Regions from separate parts of the Frankia sp. CcI49 genome, predicted to be linked through region 3. Evidence: predicted binding sites of a transcription regulator. Region 3 holds the regulator's gene; each other region holds the start of a gene.
What was found. Region 3 encodes LexA, which represses DNA repair genes until DNA is damaged. Its sites were predicted from a motif close to CGAACNNNNGTTCG; they were not measured.
Positions count from the first base shown of each region.

Region 1: CcI49_RS44165 (DUF222 domain-containing protein) is a predicted target of LexA. The motif match lies at 2,247-2,260, and genes of this name have one in related genera.
Region 2: pcrA (DNA helicase PcrA) is a predicted target of LexA. The motif match lies at 4,902-4,915, and genes of this name have one in related genera.

Region 1 is NZ_MOWP01000017.1:360,891-367,756, reverse strand. It holds gene CcI49_RS16995 (hypothetical protein) at 72-323, opposite strand; gene CcI49_RS16990 (DsrE family protein) at 491-853, opposite strand; gene CcI49_RS16985 (FABP family protein) at 1,103-1,699, shown strand; gene CcI49_RS44165 (DUF222 domain-containing protein) at 2,300-3,055, shown strand; gene CcI49_RS44160 (hypothetical protein) at 3,055-3,639, shown strand; gene CcI49_RS16970 (nucleotidyltransferase domain-containing protein) at 3,751-4,509, shown strand; gene CcI49_RS16965 (YbjN domain-containing protein) at 4,633-5,127, opposite strand; gene mshA (D-inositol-3-phosphate glycosyltransferase) at 5,132-6,463, opposite strand; partial or broken gene CcI49_RS16955 (class I SAM-dependent methyltransferase) at 6,652-6,866, shown strand, end outside.
Region 2 is NZ_MOWP01000017.1:159,135-166,000, forward strand. It holds gene CcI49_RS16020 (carboxyl transferase domain-containing protein) at 1-279, shown strand, start outside; gene CcI49_RS16025 (alpha/beta fold hydrolase) at 286-1,290, shown strand; gene CcI49_RS16030 (M23 family metallopeptidase) at 1,363-2,223, shown strand; gene pcrA (DNA helicase PcrA) at 2,303-4,894, opposite strand; gene CcI49_RS16040 (pyridoxal-phosphate dependent enzyme) at 5,068-6,498, opposite strand; gene CcI49_RS42095 (hypothetical protein) at 6,620-6,796, opposite strand.
Region 3 is NZ_MOWP01000014.1:255,985-262,173, forward strand. It holds gene nrdR (transcriptional regulator NrdR) at 422-1,003, opposite strand; gene CcI49_RS12925 (LysM peptidoglycan-binding domain-containing protein) at 1,305-1,556, opposite strand; gene lexA (transcriptional repressor LexA) at 2,659-3,408, shown strand; gene hflX (GTPase HflX) at 3,536-5,044, opposite strand; gene dapF (diaminopimelate epimerase) at 5,234-6,169, opposite strand; gene CcI49_RS12945 (EAL domain-containing protein) at 6,166-6,189, opposite strand, start outside.

The DNA of each region.
Region 1 (6,866 bases), on a different contig from region 3:
CAGCTCGGCACGTCAGCCAGCTCGGCGTTGTCGGGGGCTGGCTCGGCGTGTCGGCTGGGCCGGCGTGTCGGCTAGGTCGGCGCGTCGCGGGGGGCGGGCAGGTCGCGAGGGCGCGTGGTAGCCCGCGGCGGACCATCGAACGGGATGCTGGTGGGGACCGCGAAGGCCATCGGGCCCACGGTGAAGTGGCGCAGGTCGTTATCGGTGGCGAAGGTCGCCGCGGCACTGCGATCCGGGAACGGCGCGACCACCCGACGGACCGTATGTCGACCCGCCTCCTCGAACTGCACCACGGCGAAGAGCATCTCGGACTCCGGCATCATGCGATCATGAAAGCGCATTGCAATCGCGCGGTGAACGTGACGTGTCGTGTGCCATCAGTGGTCTGTGCTGCGCGTGCAGAAAGACGTCGCCCGCCTCCCGCATGTGCTCATCGCACGTGCGGGAGGCGGGTGTGCGCCTCTCAGCAGGCATTTGGCTCAGCACACGGCTAGTACACGAGGGCCTGGACGTCTTCGGCGAGGGCCTCGCTGACGAACACCGCGGCGCCGGCGATGCGGATCCCTGGAATTACGTCCTCGGGACCGAAGGAGCGCCGTGCCGCGCACTGGGTGCAGACGGTGACCCGGCCGCCGGTCAGAACCGCGTCCAGCAGGTCGGTGAGCGGTGCAGACTCCGGCAGGCTGAACTCCGCGGCACGCCCGGGAAGAGCGAACCAGGCTGATTCGCCCGTCAGCCACAGCGAGACATCCACACCGGAGGCCACGGCCACCGAGGCCACGGTGAAGGCCTGAGAACAGCGTTCCGGGGCGTCGGCACCGGCGGTCACCTTGATGACAAGCGAGCGGGTCACCCGCCCAGTGTGCCCTGCCTGGTACACGGCTGCGGAGCGTGCAGGAGGTAAGCCTAGGCTGTGCTCCGTGCTGCACTACTTCGCGAGCGGTCTGCTGGTGGCCATGGCGATGCTCATCGCCTGGTTCTCCGGGTACGCCGTCTACAAGCTGTACGGGGGCCGGCGCTGAGCGGGCCGGCGCGCAGGCAGGGCAGGAACGCGCAGGTGAGCGCGCCGATGGCAGAAGGGCATGGGGGGAGCGGGAAGCCGATGGGTACCGACACGACCGACGACGTGCGGACGGGCAAGGGGGCGTCCTCGTCCTCGTCCTCGTCAGAGCTTCATCCGAGTCTGCTGCCATTGGCGTTCCTCGTCGGCACCTGGCGCGGTGAGGGCGTCGGGGGTTATGAGGGCATGGAGTCCTTCCACTACGGCCAGGAGATCACCTTCGCCGCCGACGGGCGTCCCGCGCTCGGCTATGTGTCGCACACCTGGTGGGCCGACGAGCCTCGGGACGGACGGGAGCCGGGCAGCCCCCTGGCAACCGAGACGGGATTCTGGCGGGTGCAGCCACCCGCCACCGAGCTCGGCCCCGACGGCAAGGTGAACCGCAACCCGGTCGTCGAGGTAATGCTGGCCCACCCGTTCGGCATCGCCGAGATCTACGTCGGGACCATCGCCGGAACCAGGGTGGACCTCGACTCGAACGTTCTGATCAGGACCACCACTGCCCGTGAGGTCACCCGCTCGGTGCGGCTGTACGGCCTCGTCGAGGGCGGCGATCTGGCGTATGCGATCGACATGGAGGCCAGTGGCAAGCCACTCCAGTCCCACCTCTCGGCTCGTCTTCACCGCGTGAAGGAATAGTCGACCGGTTATGAAGTAGTAACCCGGCGGAGGCTTGAGCCTCCTCGGGGTGTTTGGATTCCGCGCGACCATGACTCCCGCCTGCGGATCGGGTGAATATCTAGCTCGGCATGGCTTTTTCGACGCCCGATTTGCTGCACCAGATTTTGATGTGGTCTCCTGCGGGCATCGCCCGCTATTTGCTGTTGACAATAATTGCAGCCTCTCCGGTTTTCAGGCCGGCCCTTGGCGACTGAGTTCGAGAAGTTCGCTACCGTGAGGCGCAGCGATTCCGGCGAACTATAAATGCTGACTAAATTGACCTGGTCGGTCGTTCTGTGCCCTGTATGGGCACAGGGGATCACGATGTGGTGACGGCGCCCACAAGGTGTGCGATATGGGTCGCATGGGTGTGAGGAGTCGCTCTTCTAGCTGGTCTGAGAATGCGAGGTTGCCGGCAGGGAGGTCTGTCTGTCAAGGCGGTCTGGGTGGCCGGTGAACTCGCTGTGTCCTCCCTTGGCCGGCCCGGTCCTGCGGGTCGTTTCCGGGTTTAGCATCACCACGCGATCGAACGTCCGTTCGATCGTGTGGTGTGTGTTTCCGGACCGGAGGTGTGGTGCCATGGCTCCCCGCACGCCCTCGATCGTCATCAACGCGACTGGCACGACCGGCCCGTCGGCCGCGACGGTTCCCGGCAGTGAGGAGGAGGTGGGGGTTCCGGTCGAGCATCGGGTGTTCGAGGGGTGGCTGAGCGAGTGTCTGGACAGGCTCCGGGCGGCGGTGGCGGGGATCGCGGCGGCGCAGGCGGTGGCGATCCGGGTTCAGGCGGAGCTTGCCGCTGCCCGGCCGCCGGAGGGCTATGACGAGCTGGGCCTGTTCGGTTCGGTGGTGGCGGGTGAGGTGGCGGGGGTGATGCGGATCTCGACCGGGTCCGCGGAGTGGCATCTGGATTTCGCTGATCAGGTGGTTCGGCGTCTCCCCGTCGGGTTGGAGGCGTTGGCGGCGGGGGTGTTGGATCTGCCGCGGTTGACGTCCTTGGAGCGTGCGACCTCCCCGTTGGACGACGGGCTCGCCGGCCGGGTCGCGGACCATGTCCTCGGGAAGGGGCCGCGGGCGCATCGGCGTGCGTTCACGGCGGCGTGCCGCTACGGGGTGATCAAGATTGATCCCGAGGGTGCGGCCCGACGGTCCGACGAACGTCGTCCGGAGCGGCGGGTGTGGGTGGAGCCGGAGGACGACGGGATGGCCGTGCTGGGGCGTTGCTGCCCGCGGACGGGGCGTTGGCCTGCCAGGCGCGGATCGAGCAGGTCACCAACGCGACGATGGCAGAGAAGGGAGAGGGTCGGAGTCGGGACGAGGTGCGTGCGGACACGTTGATGGATCTGATCCTGGGCCGGGACGGTCAGCCTGGTCCGGGGGGTGCGACGGGTGCGGATGTGCAGGTGATCGTTCCGATCGGGACCCTGCTCGGCCTGGACGCCGAGCCGGGTGAACTGGTCGGGTACGGGCCGATCCCGGCGACGGTGGCGCGGGAGATAGCGTCACGGCCGACCTCGACATGGCGGCGAATGCTCACCAACGAGCAGGGGCACCTCGTGGAGCTGGGAGAACGGCGGTATCCCAGCCCGGCGCAGAAGCGTCATGTGCGGGCCCGGAACCCGTGCTGCACCTTCCCGCACTGCACCCGCCGGGCGTGGCGCTGCGATCTCGACCACACCCGGCCCTACGCCTCGGGTGGGAAGACGCTGGTGGAGAACCTGGGGCCGTTGTGCAGGCGGCATCACCGGGTGCGTCATCACAGCCGGTGGCGGGTGGTCCAGCCCCGGCCGGGGGTGTTCTGCTGGATGAGTCCGACCGGCCGCCGTTATGAGGTGCGGCCGCATTCGTACCTCGATGGGGAATGTGCCACCGTCGAGCTTGACGCGACGAGCGAAAACGGCCTGTCCGATATGAAACGTTGATCGCATTGTCGGAGGAGTGAAAGTCGCCCTCTCCTCCCTGGAATGCGGGACTCCTGGGATTCCTGTCAATAATAATTTGTGCCGATATGGCCGTGTATCTACTATGGGGCCGTGGATGACATCCATTTCCTCGACGGGATCGCTGAAATTCTGCTCGGGCTGCCTAGGGTGGAGGCGGTGGTGCTCGGCGGGTCGCGGGCACAGCTGACGCATCGGCCGGACAGTGACTGGGATCTTGCGATCTATTATCGCGGTGAATTCGATCCGGCGTCGCTGCGAGGCCTTGGATTTCCGGGGGAGGTGTCGGAGATTGGCGGCTGGGGTGGAGGTGTCTTCAACGGTGGCGCGTGGCTGACTGTCGCCGACCGGTCCGTGGACGTGCATTATCGCGACCTCGATGTCGTCGAGGAGCAACTCGCCCGCGCTGAGCGCGGTGAGTTCCACATCGAGCCACTCATGTTCCATCTGGCGGGAATTCCGAGCTATCTCGTCGTCGGGGAGCTCGCGATCAACCGTGTGCTTCGTGGTGCGCTGCCCAGGCCGGAGTATCCCGAGGCGCTGCGGATATCGGCCTCGCGAACATGGTCCGATCGTGCGGCGATGACACTTGCATACGCCAGGCGTCATCACGCGTCGCACGGGCGGACCGCCCAGTGCGCGAGCCTGCTCGTTGTCGGCGCGTCGGAATACGCACACGCGGTCCTCGCCGCGCGGGGGGAGTGGGTCACCAACGAGAAGCAACTGCTGGAGCATGCGGGAATGGGCGGAACACACGACGTCGTCGCGGGTCTCACCCGCGCCCCCGCCACCCTCGCAGCGGCTGTCGACGCTGTGTGTGACCTCGGGAAGCGGGCGATCGGGGCATGTTGAGCCGAGGGTCAGAAACCTGTCGGGCCGGCCGGGTGCAGGGAGTGTGCGGGTGCAGGGAGTGTGCGGGTGCGAGAAGTGTGTGGGTGTGCGGGGTGCCGGGGTGTGCCATTGGTCGTGGCGGCGCTACGCGGGGCGCGCGGCGGATCCGCTGTCGGCGGCGAGCTTGGCCCGCCAGGCGCGTTCGCGTTGGATGGCGCCGGCGAAGCCGATGGCGATGGCCGGGTCGAAGTTCTCGTCGGCGTAGGTGCCGACGCAGCCCAGCAGCCGGTCGATCTCGTCGGGGCTGATCGCGCTGAGCGGGACCTGCCCGGTGAGGAAGATGTCGCCCATGTTGTCGATCGAGAAGTGCACTCCGTAGGTGCGGGAGTTCCGGCTCAGCAGAAAGCCGTAGGTACCGGCGGCGTTCTCCGCCGGAGCGCGCATGAAGAAGGCCTCCACGAGCAACGTGTGGTCCTGCACCACCAGCCACGTCATCGTGCGCAGCTTGTGTTCGCCCTCCAACGTCACCAGGAAGGCGCCGGTGTCGGAGTGTTCGTAGGCGACACCGAGGTCGTCCAGCCCGGCTTTGATCAGCTTGTCGAGGCGTTCGCGCTCGGCGACGTCGATGGAGGGCGTCATGTCGTCAGACTGCCACGGCGCTCGGCGCGATGGCGGCCTGGTAGCTGCGCAGGACACCGCGTGCGGTCGCGGTCCAGCCGAAGCCCGCGGCGCGGGCCCGGGCGCCCGCGGCGAGATGCCGTCGCCACCGCTCCTCGGTGAGGATGCGTTCCAGCGCGGTGGCGTAGTCCGCCGGCTCCCAGCCACGGATGAGGACCCCGGACGTCCCGTGGTCGACGGCGGTGCGCAGGCCGCCGACGGATGCGGCGACCACCGGGGTGCCGCAGGCCTGTGCCTCGACGGCGACCAGACCGAAGCTCTCGCTGTGGCTGGGCACGACCACGGCCGTGGCCGCGCGATACCAGGAGGCGAGCTGATCGTGCGGTACAGGTGGCTGGAAATGGACGATGTCGGTGATGCCGAGCTCCGCGGCAAGCTTCACCAGGGCGTCGGGGCGTTCGAGCCCGGAGCCGCTGGGGCCACCGACCACGACCACGGCGAGCTGGCTGCGTCGTTCCGGGTCCCGGCGGATGAGCTCGGCGGCGGCGGCGAGCAGGACGTCCGGAGCCTTGAGCGGCTGGATACGTCCGACGAAGAGGAGGAGCTGCGTGTCGGGGTCGAAGCCGAGCCGGGCTCGCGCGGCCCGTTCGTCGCCGTCGCCGGCGGGCCGGAAGACATCCAGGTCGACGCCGGGGGCGACCACGTCCACTGTGTCAGGCGGGGCCCCGTAGAGGTCGATGAGGTGACGGCGCTCGGTTTCCGTCGAGGCGATGAGGCGGCTTGCGCCCGAGATCACCTCCTGCTCGCCATGCAGGCGCAGCTCCGGTTCCGGTCGGTCGCCGTCCGCGAGCGAGGCGTTCTTGACCTTCGCCAGGGTGTGGGAGGTGTGGACCAGCGGCACGCCCCACCGCCGGGCGGCGGAGAGGCCGACCTGGCCGGACAGCCAGTAGTGGGAGTGGACCAGGTCGAACCAGCCGGCGTCCTGCCCGGCCTCGGTGCGTAGGACGTTCGCCGTGAACGCGCACAACCAGGCCGGCAGCTCGGCGCGGCCGATGTCCTCGAACGGGCCGGCGGGAATGTGCCGCACCGTCACACCGGGGGCGATCTCGGCGGTCGGCGGCAGCTTGCTGCTGACCGCGCGGGTGAACACCTCGACCTCGGTGCCGAGCGCGGCGAGCTGGCGGCTGAGCTCGATGATGTAGACGTTCATGCCGCCCGCGTCACCGGTTCCCGGCTGCTCGAGGGGCGACGTGTGCATCGAGAGCATCGCCACCCGTGACGGTGACCTCGGCGTCCTCTGCGTCCTCGGCGCAGCGGCGTCACGCCGGTCCGGCGGACGGCCATCGACCAGGTGCACCAACCACCTCCACTAGCGACCAAGCGGACGACCTGCGCCAACGTCATTCAACCCGGGCGGCGGCCCTCCTATGCCCGCCCGGCACACTCGGCATGAGCTGTATGTGCCCGTACCGGGTGGGCGCCATCCGACCGACCCTGTGCGAACAAGGGATTTACGGCCGGGGTTTCGAGAGGGATGTGAGCGGAGTGACAGTTTCGCGGCGCCGGCCGCGCCTGGCCGCTGGCCGCGCGCGGGCGCTTGGTCTGCCCACCCGGGGCACGACGGCGCCGAACCGGTTGCGCCGGGTCGACCGGTGGCTGGCGTCGGCGGGGTGGTCGGTGCTGCGGCGTGCCGCGGACCCGCTCGTCGTCGATCTCGGTTTCGGATCGTCGCCGGTCACCACCGTCGAGATGTACGACCG
Region 2 (6,866 bases), on a different contig from region 3:
GTTTCGCCGGACGGGTACCTGACCGCATTGGCGCCCGAAGGTGCGGCCACGACCCTGCGCATCAACCTCGCGGCAGCGGCGGACAGCGCGGGGCTGCGGCCCGACGACCTGCTCGCCCTGGGTTTCGCCGATGCCGTCCTGGAGCGCTGTGACGCTGACCTGCCCGGGCTGGCACTACGGGTCGCAGATCTTCTGCACGACCTCACTCTTCGTGACTCGGATGTCCGTCTTGCGGCAAGGCGTGACAAATGGTCGACAGGCTTGGTTGGCTTTCAGTAACGTCGTTTGCCCAACCTGCCACGAGGACAGGTCCTCACGAAGGGGACGGTCATCGACACCCGACTGTTCACCCGACTCGGGGCCACACAGTTCGACGGTGTGAAGGGCCTCATGGTCGAGGCGGCCTGTATCGCGACACACGCAGCCCTCTACCCGGCTGCCGTGGTCGGGCGGCGCCGCGACGACGGCCCCACCGACCGCTATCGCCTGGCGGACCTGACCCCGCTCCAACGCGGCCTGATCGTCGGCGATCCGGCGACTGCCGGGACGCCCGTCCTGCTCGTCCACGGCCTGGTGGACAACCGGTCGGTGTTCGCGCGCCTTGAGCGTTCCCTGCGCCGCCGCGGATTCACCACCGTGACCTCGGTGGACGTGCCGTTGTTCGCGACCAGCGTCGAGGCCGCAGCCGTTGCGCTCGCGGCCGCGGTCGAGCAGGCCGTCCGGCGGCACGGCCACCCGGACGTGAACATCGTCGCCCATTCGCTCGGTGGCCTGGTGGCGCGCTACTACGTCCAGCGACTCGGCGGGGACGAGTACGTGCGCACTCTGATCACGCTGGCGTCGCCCCACAACGGCACCCGGCTCGCCAGCCGCCTGCCGAGGGCGGTCGCCTACCGGGTGCTGGCCCAGCTGCGGCCGGGGTCCGCCCTGTTGCAGGAGCTCGCCGAACCGGCCCCGGGCCTGCGCACCAGGTTCGTCGCCGTCGCCGGCGGCCTGGACACGGTGGTGCGACCGGACGAGGCCAGGCTCGACCACCCCGACCTGCACACCGAGAACGTCCTGGTGGACGGCGTCGGGCACCACGGTCTTCCGTTCTGCGGCGCGGTGGCGCAGTTGACCAGCCGTCTGCTCACCCCGGCTCAGCCGGCAGCACCAGCCGTACCGGCACCGGCGGCACCCGTAGCGGGAGCGCCGCAGGCAACGGCGGCGACAGGTCTGGCGACGGACCAGCCCGAAAGTGCCACATCTTTACGGCTAGTTGGAACTATCTGCCAGAAAGAGACGGTGTAACCTCCTCATCGGTTTAAGGGCCCTCCCACCCGGCTGGTTCGTCTGACGGGTGCCTTGTGACCAGGGGAGTGCGTGTTGACACGACCGCCGTTCCCGAGATCCGAGCACGGAACGCACCCACGTCGGAGCGCCTCAGTCGCCGACGAGTGGGACGAGTCCGTACCCGGAAGATCGGGTTTCGTCTCCGTACAGCTGCGACGTACGGGCGCCGCCACCGCGGTCGTCTCGACCATCGGCCTCGTGCTCATCAATGCCACCGGCATCGCGCATTCCGAGACCACGGCCCAGCACCAGCCGGGACGGACCGGCAGCACGCTGGCGGCGTCCGCGAGCGGAGCATCGGCGGGCCAGTCCGGCACCGTGCAGGTCGTGTCCACGGCGGGCGCGGATGATCTGAGCGGGCCGATCGACACCGAGGTGTCCGACGACCAACGCCGGATGGCCGAGCTGCTCGAGGCGAAGGACCTGGTCGCCACCCGGGTGGCAGCCGTCGCACTGGCCCAGCGCGACGCCGCGGCCGCCGCGGAGGCGGAACGGGTGGCGGCGGCACGTTGGGTTCGCCCGATCGAGGCCCGCGTCACCCAGGGATTCGGCGGCTCGAACCACCACATCGGCGTGGATTTCGGCGCTCCCCACGGAACGACCATCCACGCGGCACACCGCGGGACGATCATTTACGCGGGCTGGGAGACCGGCTACGGAAACTTCGTGCAGATCATGCACGAGAACAACGTGGTGACCAGCTACGGCCACATGTCACGCATCGACGTCCGGGTCGGCCAGGAGGTCGACACCGGCGAGCAGATCGGCCTGGAGGGGAACACCGGCAAATCCACCGGCCCGCATCTGCACTTCGAGGTCCGCCTCAACGGGCAGTACGGGACGAAGGTCGACCCCCTCGCCTGGCTCGCGGGCCACGGGGTCACGTACTGAGCCGTGCCCCCGACCCCGCTGCCGCCCGCGCTGGGCGCGGCAGCACGGGGGCCGGGGCCGCGTGGCCGGAGGCCTCGGCTCAGAGCTTCTCCACCGGCGCGTACCGCAGCAGGAGATCCTTCGTCCCGGTGTCGGAGCCAAAGTCGATCTTGGCCTGGCGGGAGTCACCGACCCCGCTCGTCGCGACGACGACCCCGAGGCCGAACGTGTCGTGGGTGACCCGGTCGCCGGGATTCAGGTCGATGATCGGGCGCGCGGCCGGCCGGGAGCTTTTCGCCCCGAACGGGGAGTTCACCGGCCTCGCACCGGCGCCACCGAAGCCGCCTGCCCCGCTCGAGCCCGCGCCCGAGCCGGCGAAGCGCCCGCTGTTGGTGGTCGGAGCCGGCTCGGGCAGCCGGCGCCATTCGACGAGCGCATCCGGAACCTCGCCGAGGAACCGGGAGGGCGGGTTGTAGGCCGGCTGCCCCCAGGCGCTGCGGACCTGGGCCCGGGTGAGGTACAGCCGTGCCCTGGCCCGGGTGACGCCCACATACGCCAGCCGCCGTTCCTCCTCCAGCTCGGTCGGATCCCCGAGCGTGCGCAGGTGTGGGAAGACGCCGTCCTCCAGCCCGGTGAGGAACACGACCGGGAACTCCAGGCCCTTCGCGCTGTGCAGCGTCATCAGCGTGACGACGCCGTCGGAGCCGTCGTCGTCGGGGATCTGGTCCGCGTCCGCGACGAGCGAGACCTGCTCCAGGAACTCGGCCAGGCTGCCGTCGGGACGCCGTTCGGTGAACTCCTGGACCACCCCGACGAGCTCCCGCAGGTTCTCGACCCGCCCCTGGGCCTCGATGGTGTCCTCCGCGACGAGCTCGGAGAGATAGCCCGTCCGCTCCAGCACCGCCTCGATCACGGCCAGTGGGCCGCTCGGCAGCAGGTCACGCAGATCGCCCAGCAGCGCCACGAAGTCCCGGACCGACCGGGCCGATCTGGTCGCCACCCCGGGCACCTCGTCCACCCGGGCGAGCGCGTCGGCGAACGGGATGCGCTCGCGCTCCGCGAAGGCCGAGATCATCGCCTCGGCGCGGTCACCGATCCCGCGGCGCGGAACGTTGAGGATCCGCCGCAGGTTCACCGTGTCCGTCGGGTTCGCCAGCACCCGCAGGTAGGCGAGCAGGTCACGGATCTCGCGGCGCTCGTAGAACCGGACGCCGCCGACCACCCGGTACGGCAGCCCGACCCGGATGAAGATCTCCTCGAACACTCGGCTCTGGGCGTTCGTCCGGTAGAAGACCGCCACATCGGCCGGCCGGGCGAGCTTGTCGTCGCTGAGCCGGTCGATCTCCTCCGCGACGAAGGCTGCCTCGTCATGCTCGTTGTCGGCGACGAAGCCGACGATCCGCTCCCCGTCACCGGCATCCGACCACAGGCGCTTCGCCTTGCGCTGGGCGTTGCGCGCGATCACCGCGTTCGCCGCGGAGAGGATCGTCTGGGTGGACCGGTAGTTCTGCTCCAGCAGGATGACGGCCGCGTTCGGGTAGTCCTGCTCGAACTCGACGATGTTGCGGATGTTCGCCCCGCGGAAGGCGTAGATCGACTGGTCGGCGTCCCCGACCACGCACAGCTCCGCCGGCGGCAGGGCGCCGGAGGCGGGGACCGGACCGCCACCGCCGTGCTCCGCTCCCGCCAGCCCGGCAGCGTCCTCGCCGCCCGTGCCGTGCTGGCCCACCGCCGCCGGCTCGGCCCCCGCCCCCGTGCTCCCGGCCGGACCAGGGCGGCCGACCAGCTCGCGGACGAGGACGTACTGGGCGTGGTTGGTGTCCTGGTATTCGTCGACAAGCACGTGGCGGAACCGCCGCCGGTAGTGCTCGGCGACGTCGGGGAACGCCTGGAGCAGGTTGACCGTCATCATGATCAGATCGTCGAAGTCCAGCGCGTTCGCCTGTGCGAGCCGCTGCTGGTAGGAGCCGTACACCTCGGCGACGGTTCGCTCGATGTGGCTCGCGGCCCGGTCCCGGGCGGTCTCCCAGTCGACGAGCTCGTTCTTCAGAGCACTGATCGCCACCGCGAGCGCCTTGGCGGTGTGGCGCTTGGGGTCGAGGTCGAGATCGCGGGTGACCAACGTGAGCAGGCGCTGGGCATCCGCCGCGTCGTAGATGGAGAAGGAGGAGGCGAACCCGAGCCGCGCCGCCTCCGAACGGAGAATGCGCACGCAGGCCGAGTGGAACGTGCTCACCCACATCGCTCTGGCCCGCCCGCCGACGAGCGCCTCGACGCGCTCCTTCATCTCCCCCGCGGCCTTGTTCGTGAACGTGATCGCGAGGATCTCGCCCGGCCGCACTCCACGCGCCGCGAGCAGATAGGCGATGCGGTGGGTCAGCACCCGGGTCTTGCCCGAGCCCGCACCGGCGACGACGAGCAACGGCGCGCCCGCGTGCACCACCGCCGCGTGCTGCTGCGGGTTGAGCCCCTCCAGCAGTTCGCCCGGGTCGAGCCGAGGCGGCCTGGGGCGACCCGCCCCGGCCTCGAGCACCGCCGGGCCGAAGCCGCCCGACGCCCGACCGCCGCCGGCGGCCCCGCCGCGCGCCGCACCGCCGGCCGCCGCGCCCTCCCGCGAGCCCGCGCCGCCAAGGGGTGCCAGACCGTCGACCAGCGATTCAGGGCCAAAGGTGTCGTCGAAAAGAGTGCTCATCAGACCTCGATCGTACGTTCGACGGACGAACCGCCCGACGCGGTGGCCAGCTCAACCACAGCGCCATGATGCCGGGCGGGTCCGACACTTCCATGCCCGGCCCGCGGGTCGGCGTTCGGGTCCGGACGCTTTCACCCGGACGCTTTCACCCGGACGCGGTCACCCAGGCGCGGTCACCCAGGCGCGTTCGTCCGAGCGCCCGCGGACGCGCCGGCCGCGAGCGCGGCCACCCTGGTGTCCACCGCGGGGTCGAGATTGCCGCCGGAGAGCACGACCGCCGTGACACCGCCCGCGAGTTCGGGCATCCGCAGCAGGGCCGCGACACCGGCGGCTCCCGCTGGCTCCACCCGGTGGCCCGACCGCCGCAGCGCGACCATCGCCTCCCAGAACGCGTCCTCGTCGACCGTGACGACGTCGTCCACCAGCCGTTCGGCGAGTGCCAGGGTAAGCCGGCCGGGCGCGCCGACCGCCATGCCGTCGGCCACTGTTCCCGTGGCTGCCCCGGCCTGGCCGGCATCGGTGCCGGAGCCCGCGCCGGTACCGGCAGCGCCCGGTGGGACGACCAGACGGCGGCCGGTGTGAAAGGACGACGCGAACGCCGGCGCGGCGGCCGCCTGGACGCCGATCACGCGGACGTCCGGCCGCAGGCCCCTGAGCACCACAGCCAGACCACTCAGCAGACCCCCACCACCGACCCCGACGATCACTGTCGAGAGCTCCGGCACCTGCTCCAGGAGCTCCAGCCCGATCGTTGCCTGGCCCGCGATGACAGCCACGTCGTCGAACGGGTGGACCAGCAGGCCACCGCTGGCGGCGGCGTAGGCGTCGGCGGCTCGCAGCGCGGCGTCGACGCCCCCCGGTACGTGCTCGACGCGGGCGCCCAGCGCGCGGGTACGCGCGACCTTGGCCGGGTTCGCACCTTCGGGCACGAAGATGGTCGCGGCGACGCCGAAACGAGCCGCCGCGAAGGCGACGCCCTGGGCGTGGTTGCCGGCGCTCGCCGCGACGACTCCCCGCGCGCGTGCCCGCGGCCCCGCGGTCGCGATCCGGTTGAACGCGCCCCGCAGCTTGAAGGAACCGGTGTGCTGCTCGTGCTCGCACTTGAGCCAGACCGGCGCACCGACATGCCCGGTCAGACTCCCGGCCGCCGGCACGACCCGGGTACGGCGCGCCACACCGCCCAGCCGCCCGGCGGCCGCGGTGACCTCGGCGAGATCGACCGGCAGGCCGGAAACGCCAGAGCGGACAGGAGCGCCGGACAGGCCGAAGCTGCCAGCCAGCCCAGCGGTACCAGCCAGCCCAGCGGTACCGGCCAGCCCAGCGGCGCCGGCCAGCCCCGAGCTGCCTGCCAGGCCAGCCGGGCGCAGCCCGGCCACGTCACAACCGCGGGCTCGGGGAGCGGTACGCCCACCGGACGGGCGGCGGGCGGGCAGCGTGCCTCGGGCGCGTTCCGGTGCCGGCACGGCTGACTGCGGACTGATCCGGGCGAGGGCCCCCGCTGCCCCGCCCTGGCGTTCTCCGGCGCCGTCGGCGTCGGTCGGGTCGTCCGCGCGGGACGACCCGGCGCCATCAGCCGGCGGCCTTCTTACGGATGGTGATGTCATCGACACTCTCCTGGCGGCTCGGCGGCCACCTCACCCCTGCGTGCGGCCGCGGCAAACAAAAAAGGCCCCCCGCCGATGGGCGGAAGGGCTTGGCGCGCGACCCTCTCGGGCGGTCGCGCGCCTACGTAATCACCATGAGGAACAGCGGCACACCTCCAGAGTGCGCCGCGGCGCGGACGTAGTCAAACCGGCCGGCCGGCAGGGGACGCTTCGCCCGGGCGACAGAGCCGTCCGCGACCAGCCCGACACCGGGCGGTTCCACTCCGACGGGATCGCCGTTGTGAGCCGAAGACAGCACCTCATACTCCACTAAATATCCGTAATGTCCGGTTCGTTATGTTCCCCGCGGTGAATCGCCGGATCGCTTC
Region 3 (6,189 bases):
TGAGCCCGGTCCACAGCGGGCTCGGCGCTCGCCGGGCAGGTGGCCCCGCCGTTGGATGGCACGCCGAAATGACCGGATCAGCCTCGTTGCTGATCGGTCCGACGTGCTTTGGGATCTGTGGCAGCGCAGGCGACCACGCCGTCGGTGCGCGATGCGGTGACGGCTGTGGTGGCGCAGGCGACCGCCGAATGCGGTGGTTCGTGGCGGTGGTGGAGCGACGTGGCGCGGCGGTCAGGGCGCGATCACGATGCTGTGGTCAGTCGCGGTGGTCAGTCCGCGGTGGTTAAGAGCGGTGCGGTTGCCGGTGCGGTTGTCAGTGATACGCCCGGTGCCGGGGATGCCCCGATTTCCTGGGCCGCCCCACACCCGGCCTGGCCTGGCCGAGGCCGCACCCGGCCCTGGCTCAGGGGCCCGCGGCGGCTCAGGGGCCGGCGGCCGCGCGCAGGCCCGGCGCGGCGGCGAGGTGCGGCCCGCGGGTGAGCCCGGCGGCGCCCAGCTCCGGGCCGGCGGCCCGGGACGACTCCGCCAGCGGGGTGCCACCGGCTTCGGAGCTCTGCCCCGCGTCGGCACGAAGTGCCGCGATCGCCACCTCGAAGTCGGCGAGCGACTCGAAGGCCAGATAGACCGAGGCGAACCGAAGGTAGGCGACCTCGTCCAGCTCCCGGAGCGGGCCGAGTATCGCCCGGCCGACGTCCTCGGCAGCCACCTCCGCGGAGCCGGAGGAACGCACCGTCTCCTCGACCCGCTCGGCCAGCAGGGCGAGATCGTCCGACCGGACCGGGCGCCCCTGGCAGGCCTTGCGCACGCCCACGATCACCTTGGCGCGGCTGAACGGCTCGGTGGCACCGCTACGCTTGCGCACCCGCAACGAAGCTTCCTCCATCGTCGTGAACCGGCGCCCACACTCCGAGCAGGCTCTGCGCCGCCGGATCGCGGCGCCTTCCTCGGCCTCCCTGCTGTCAACGACACGGCTGTCGGAATGGCGGCAGAAGGGACAGCGCACGGCACACTCCTCTCCGCTCCGGGCGGCCTGGCTGCCACACGCGGAGCACGCCCCAGCAGGTGCCCACATGCCACCGGCCGACCACCCTCCGGGGGTGGCCAACTGACAACCTGTGGATATCGATGCACAACCTGTGGATGACTTACGGTGCTGTAACTACAAGATGTTGTGTTCACCGTAGCGCACGCACCCGACAGGTCCGACACCGCCCCTCCTCCTCCGGCGTGTCGCTGCCGCGGGGCCGCCACCACTTGATCGGCAGCGGGTCCCGCCCGGCGGCCGGCCGTCGGGCGGGCCACCGTCAGGGCAGGCAGAGCGGCTGGCCGGGAACGAGATCCGCGGTGGGCAGATCGTTCAGGGACATGAGCCGACGAACAACCGCACGGGTGTCGGCCTCGGGGTCGATCCCGCGTGCCACCTCCCAGAGCGTCTCGCCCTGGCGCACCACGTGGGCCTGACAGTCCACCGGGGTGGCCGTGAACGCCTGCGACGCGGTGACCAACGCCAGCGAGAGCACCAGCGCGCCGGACAGGCACGCGAGCGCCGCGAACACGAGCCTGCCCCGCCGGGTCAGCCTCAGCGGCGGCTGTTGCCGCGGGTGGCGTCGCGAGCCCGGGCGGGGCCGTTGCGCGCCCGGGGACAGGGCTCGCGAGCTCGGGGACGAGCTGCGCCGCAGACTCGGCCACCGGCGCCGTGGTCTCGTCCGTAGTCTCTGGTCGCCGGGCGGCGGCAACGCGTACCCGACGGCGCGGGCACGCCATTCCAGCCCGGGCATCTCGATGACCTGGGCCTCGACGCACTCGACCGCCGCCGAGGACGACTGTGCGCCGCACGGGCCCGCCGCAGGCGAAGGACCACTGCCGAGACAACGAGAAGGGGCCGAGCGATGCGCCGGCCGCCGATCACCGCCACGCACGGCCCTGCCCCGCACCGCCTGGCCGCGCACCACGACCCCGCTGACCGCCGCACCACGGCGAGCACGAGGACGCGGACGCGCGCGACCACCACGGCCGCCCGCCGCCGGCGCACCTCCTCCGACGGCCGCGGACCGCCGCGCCGCGCCGACGCGGAACACCCGGCACTTGGGACCGGCTCCCCCGCCGAGCGCCCTGTCGCCATCCGCGATGTCAACATCGCCGGCAGCCAGGCCAACGTCGCCAGCGGCCGGCCGAAGGTCACGATCGGCCGCAGCAACATCGACAATGGCGATATCGACAATGGCAACGTCGGTCACGTCGGCATCAGCCAGACCGGCGCGGGAAAGATCAGGGTCGGCCGGATCAGCGTTGGCCGGATCGGGGTCGGCCAGATCGGGGTCGGCCATGTCAACCTCCCAGGCGCGAGCATCCGCTCGCTCGAACACCTGAGCGATTCTTACACGGTCGCCACGCACACTTCCCCCGACACGCTCGAACAGACGTTTGAGATTCGGCGACCGGCCGACTACCGTCAAGGACGATCAGTTGTGGACGATCGTGCGAGAAGAAGCGAGCACGGAAAATCCACCCGAACCGGTCAGAAGCTACTAATAGGACAAAGTGGTAGATCGACCGGGTGGCCCGCCGGCTGCGGAACCGCCGAGCCCCCGGTCGCGGAGAAGCCGGTAGCGGGCGAAGCCCCGCCGCCGGATGCATCGACAGGGAGAGCGGTAGGCGATGACCAGCCAGGCACGGGGTACCCGCCGAGGCGACGCCCGCGGCAATGTCCGGGATCTTCCCGACAGCCCCGCGGACGCCTCAGGCCTCACGCAACGACAGAAGGGGATTCTCGAGGTCATCCGCGCCGCGGTGGAGCAGCGCGGCTATCCGCCGAGCGTCCGCGAGATCGGCGAGGCTGTCGGCCTGACCAGCACCAGCAGCGTCGCGCACCAACTCAAGGTGCTCCAGGAGAAGGGCTTCCTGCGGCGCGACCCGAACCGGCCGCGGGCTATGGAAGTACTGCCGATCGGCGGCCAGAAGGCGGGCGCCCGGCTGCGCTCCGCCGGCGCCACGCCGGCGGAGGTGGGTGGTGCCGTCGCGGCCGAGGGCGGCACCCCGACCTACGTGCCCCTCATCGGGCGAATCGCGGCCGGCGGGCCGATCCTCGCGGAGCAGGCCGTCGAGGACGTCTACCCGCTCCCGCGGGAGATCGTCGGTGAGGGCACGCTGTTCCTGCTCAAGGTGGTCGGGCAGTCGATGATCAATGCCGCGATCTGCGACGGTGACTACGTCGTCGTCCGCCAGCAGCCGGTCGCCGACAACGGCGAGATCGTCGCGGCCATGATCGACGGCGAGGCGACGGTCAAGCGCTTCCGCCAGCGCGACGGCCGGGTGTGGCTGGCGCCGGAGAACCCCGCGTTCTCCGACATCCCGGCCGAAGACGCGACCATCCTCGGCCGGATCGTCGCCGTGATGCGCCGGGTCTGACCCGAACGCGACCCCAGGGGGCGCTGACCCCCTGGGGAAGAGCCGGCCATCGAGCCAGCCGCCATGCCGAGCCAGGCGGCGGCCCCTGGCTCGGCTTCCCGCCGGCTCGGTCAGCTCCGAAGCGGGGTCAGCTCCGAAGGGCTCCAGCGACCCTGAAGGGCTCCAGCTCGGCGGCAAGGCTCACCGGCACCCGGGCCGCCACCGCCGTGCCCGCGCCGGTGTGCTCGACGCTCAGCACCTCGCCGTCGCGGTGGATCCGGGAGACGAGATCACCACGGGTGTAGGGCACCAGCAGCGACATCTCGATCTCCGGGTGCGGTATCCGCTCCGAGAGGGCGTCGATCAGCTCCGCCAGGCCCGTTCCGGACCGAGCCGAGACGAAGATGGCGTCCGGAACCGCCTTGCGCAGCACTGCCAACGTCGTCGGATCGACCGCGTCGACCTTGTTGACGACCACGAGCTCGGGAACCCCGGCCGCGTCGATCTCGGCGAGCACCTCACGGACCGCCGTGATCTGCCCCATCGGGTCCGGCGCCGAACCGTCGACGACGTGCAGGACGAGATCCGCGTCCACGACCTCCTCCAACGTCGACCGGAACGCCTCGACGATCTGGTGCGGCAGATGCCGGACGAAACCGACGGTGTCGGCCAGGGTGAACACCCGCCCGTCGGGCAGGGTCGCTCGCCGCACGGTCGGGTCGAGGGTCGCGAACAGGGCGTCCTCGACGAGCACACCGGCTCCGGTCAGACGGTTGAGCAGCGAGGACTTCCCGGCGTTGGTGTACCCGGCGATCGCGACCGCCGGCACGGCACCCCGCCGCCGCGAGGAGCGCTTCGTCTCCCGGACGGTGGCCATCGCGGCCAGCTCGCGCCGCAGCTTGGCCATCCGTGTGCGCAGCCGCCGCCGATCGGTCTCGATCTTCGTCTCACCAGGGCCGCGGGTACCGATGGGCGCCCGGCCACCACTGCTCGCGGCGGCCCGGGACATCGACTCACCCCAGCCACGCAGCCGCGGGAGCATGTACTGGAGCTGGGCCAGCTCCACCTGGGCCTTGCCCTCCCGGGACGTCGCATGCTGGGCGAAGATGTCCAGAATGAGCGCCGTCCGGTCGATCACCTTGACCTTGACGACCTCTTCGAGCTGGCGCAGCTGCCCAGGGGTCAGCTCGCCGTCGCAGATCACCGTGTCCGCACCGGTCGACGCGACGACGTCCGCGAGCTCTCGGGCCTTGCCGGAGCCGACGAAGGTCGCCGTGTCCGGCCGGTCGCGGCGCTGCACGAGCGCGTCCAGCACCATCGAGCCCGCGGTGGTGGCCAGGGCCGCGAGCTCCGTCATCGACGCCTCGGCCTCCAGGAGGGTCCCGGAGGTCCACACCCCGATCAGCACCACCCGCTCCAGTCGGAGCTGGCGGTACTCGACCTCGGTGACGTCCTCGAGCTCGGTGGTGAGACCCGGGATGCGGCGCAGCGCGCCACGCTCCTCCAGGTCGAAGCCGTCGCCCTGTTCGTCGAAGAAGGAGAACCCCTCGCCGTCACCGAGGAGGACCACGCCCCCGTCGTCGCCGTCGAAGCTCGGGCTCAGGTTCGGGTTCGGGTACCGGGTGGACGCCATGGCGGCGTCAGCGGGAAGACTCATACCATCCGTTCTCAACGCGGCACGGTGACCGTCGAATTCCGCCCGCCCCGTTCGGGAGCGGGCCGGTGCCGCTGTACCCGGGCTCGGTGCCCCGGCGCAGCGGAACCTCCGCAGCCTCAGGGTGACACGCCGCTGCCGCGATCGCGAGCCGTTTATCGGCCCGGCGCCCGGTAGGAACGGCCCTGTCGGTCAGCTCCGGCCGGTCCCGGCGGGAACCAGTGCCTGCGCACCCGCAGCGGCAGTACCGGAGGCGACCTCGGCGGCCTGGCGGATCCATTCGGGACGAAGGACACCGTCAGACACAAGAACGGCGGGACCGCGCAGAATGACGGTCGTCTCCCGCCAGTCAACGGTCAGGCGCCCGCCGGGAAGATCGACCAGCACCTCGGACGGCGGCGTACCGCCCACCCGCGCCGCCCACGCGACCGCCACCGCGCAGGCGCCGGTGCCGCAGGAGGCCGTCTCGCCGACGCCGCGTTCGAAGACCCGCATCGCGACGCCATCCACACTCGGCACGACGACCTCGACGTTCACACCGTCGGGGAAGGCCTCGGCCGGGAAGACGGGAGCACCCAGGTCCAGGCGCGCCAGCTCGGACGGCCCCAGGTCGTCGGCGAAGCAGACCGCGTGCGGGTTGCCCATCGAAACACCCACCGCGGCGAACTCGCGGCCGACCACGGTGACCGGCACGGTGCCCGCGGCGAAAGCCGGCGGCCCCATGTCCACGCTCACGTCACCGGCCGGCGGCACCTCGACGGAGCGTAGGCCCGCCCGGGTGGCGATCACGAGGCTGCCGGGCATCTCGTAGCCGGCGTCCACCAGATACCGCGCGAAGACCCGGACTCCGTTGCCGCACATCTCGGCGATGGAGCCGTCGGCGTTGCGGTAGTCCATGAACCAGCGGGCGGCGCCAAGGTAGGCCGCCGCCGCGGGCTCCGCGGCGACGAGGACCACCCGCAGCACCCCGTCGGCACCGACCCCTGTTCCGCGGTGGCAGATCGCGCGCACCAGCTGTGCCGACAGGTCGAGATCACCGTCAGCATCCGGAAGGATGACGAAGTCGTTGCCTGTCCCGTGTCCCTTGACGTACCGCACGCGGCGATCGTACGGCGCCGGGCGCCTCATCCGGCCGTGGCCGCCCGAGA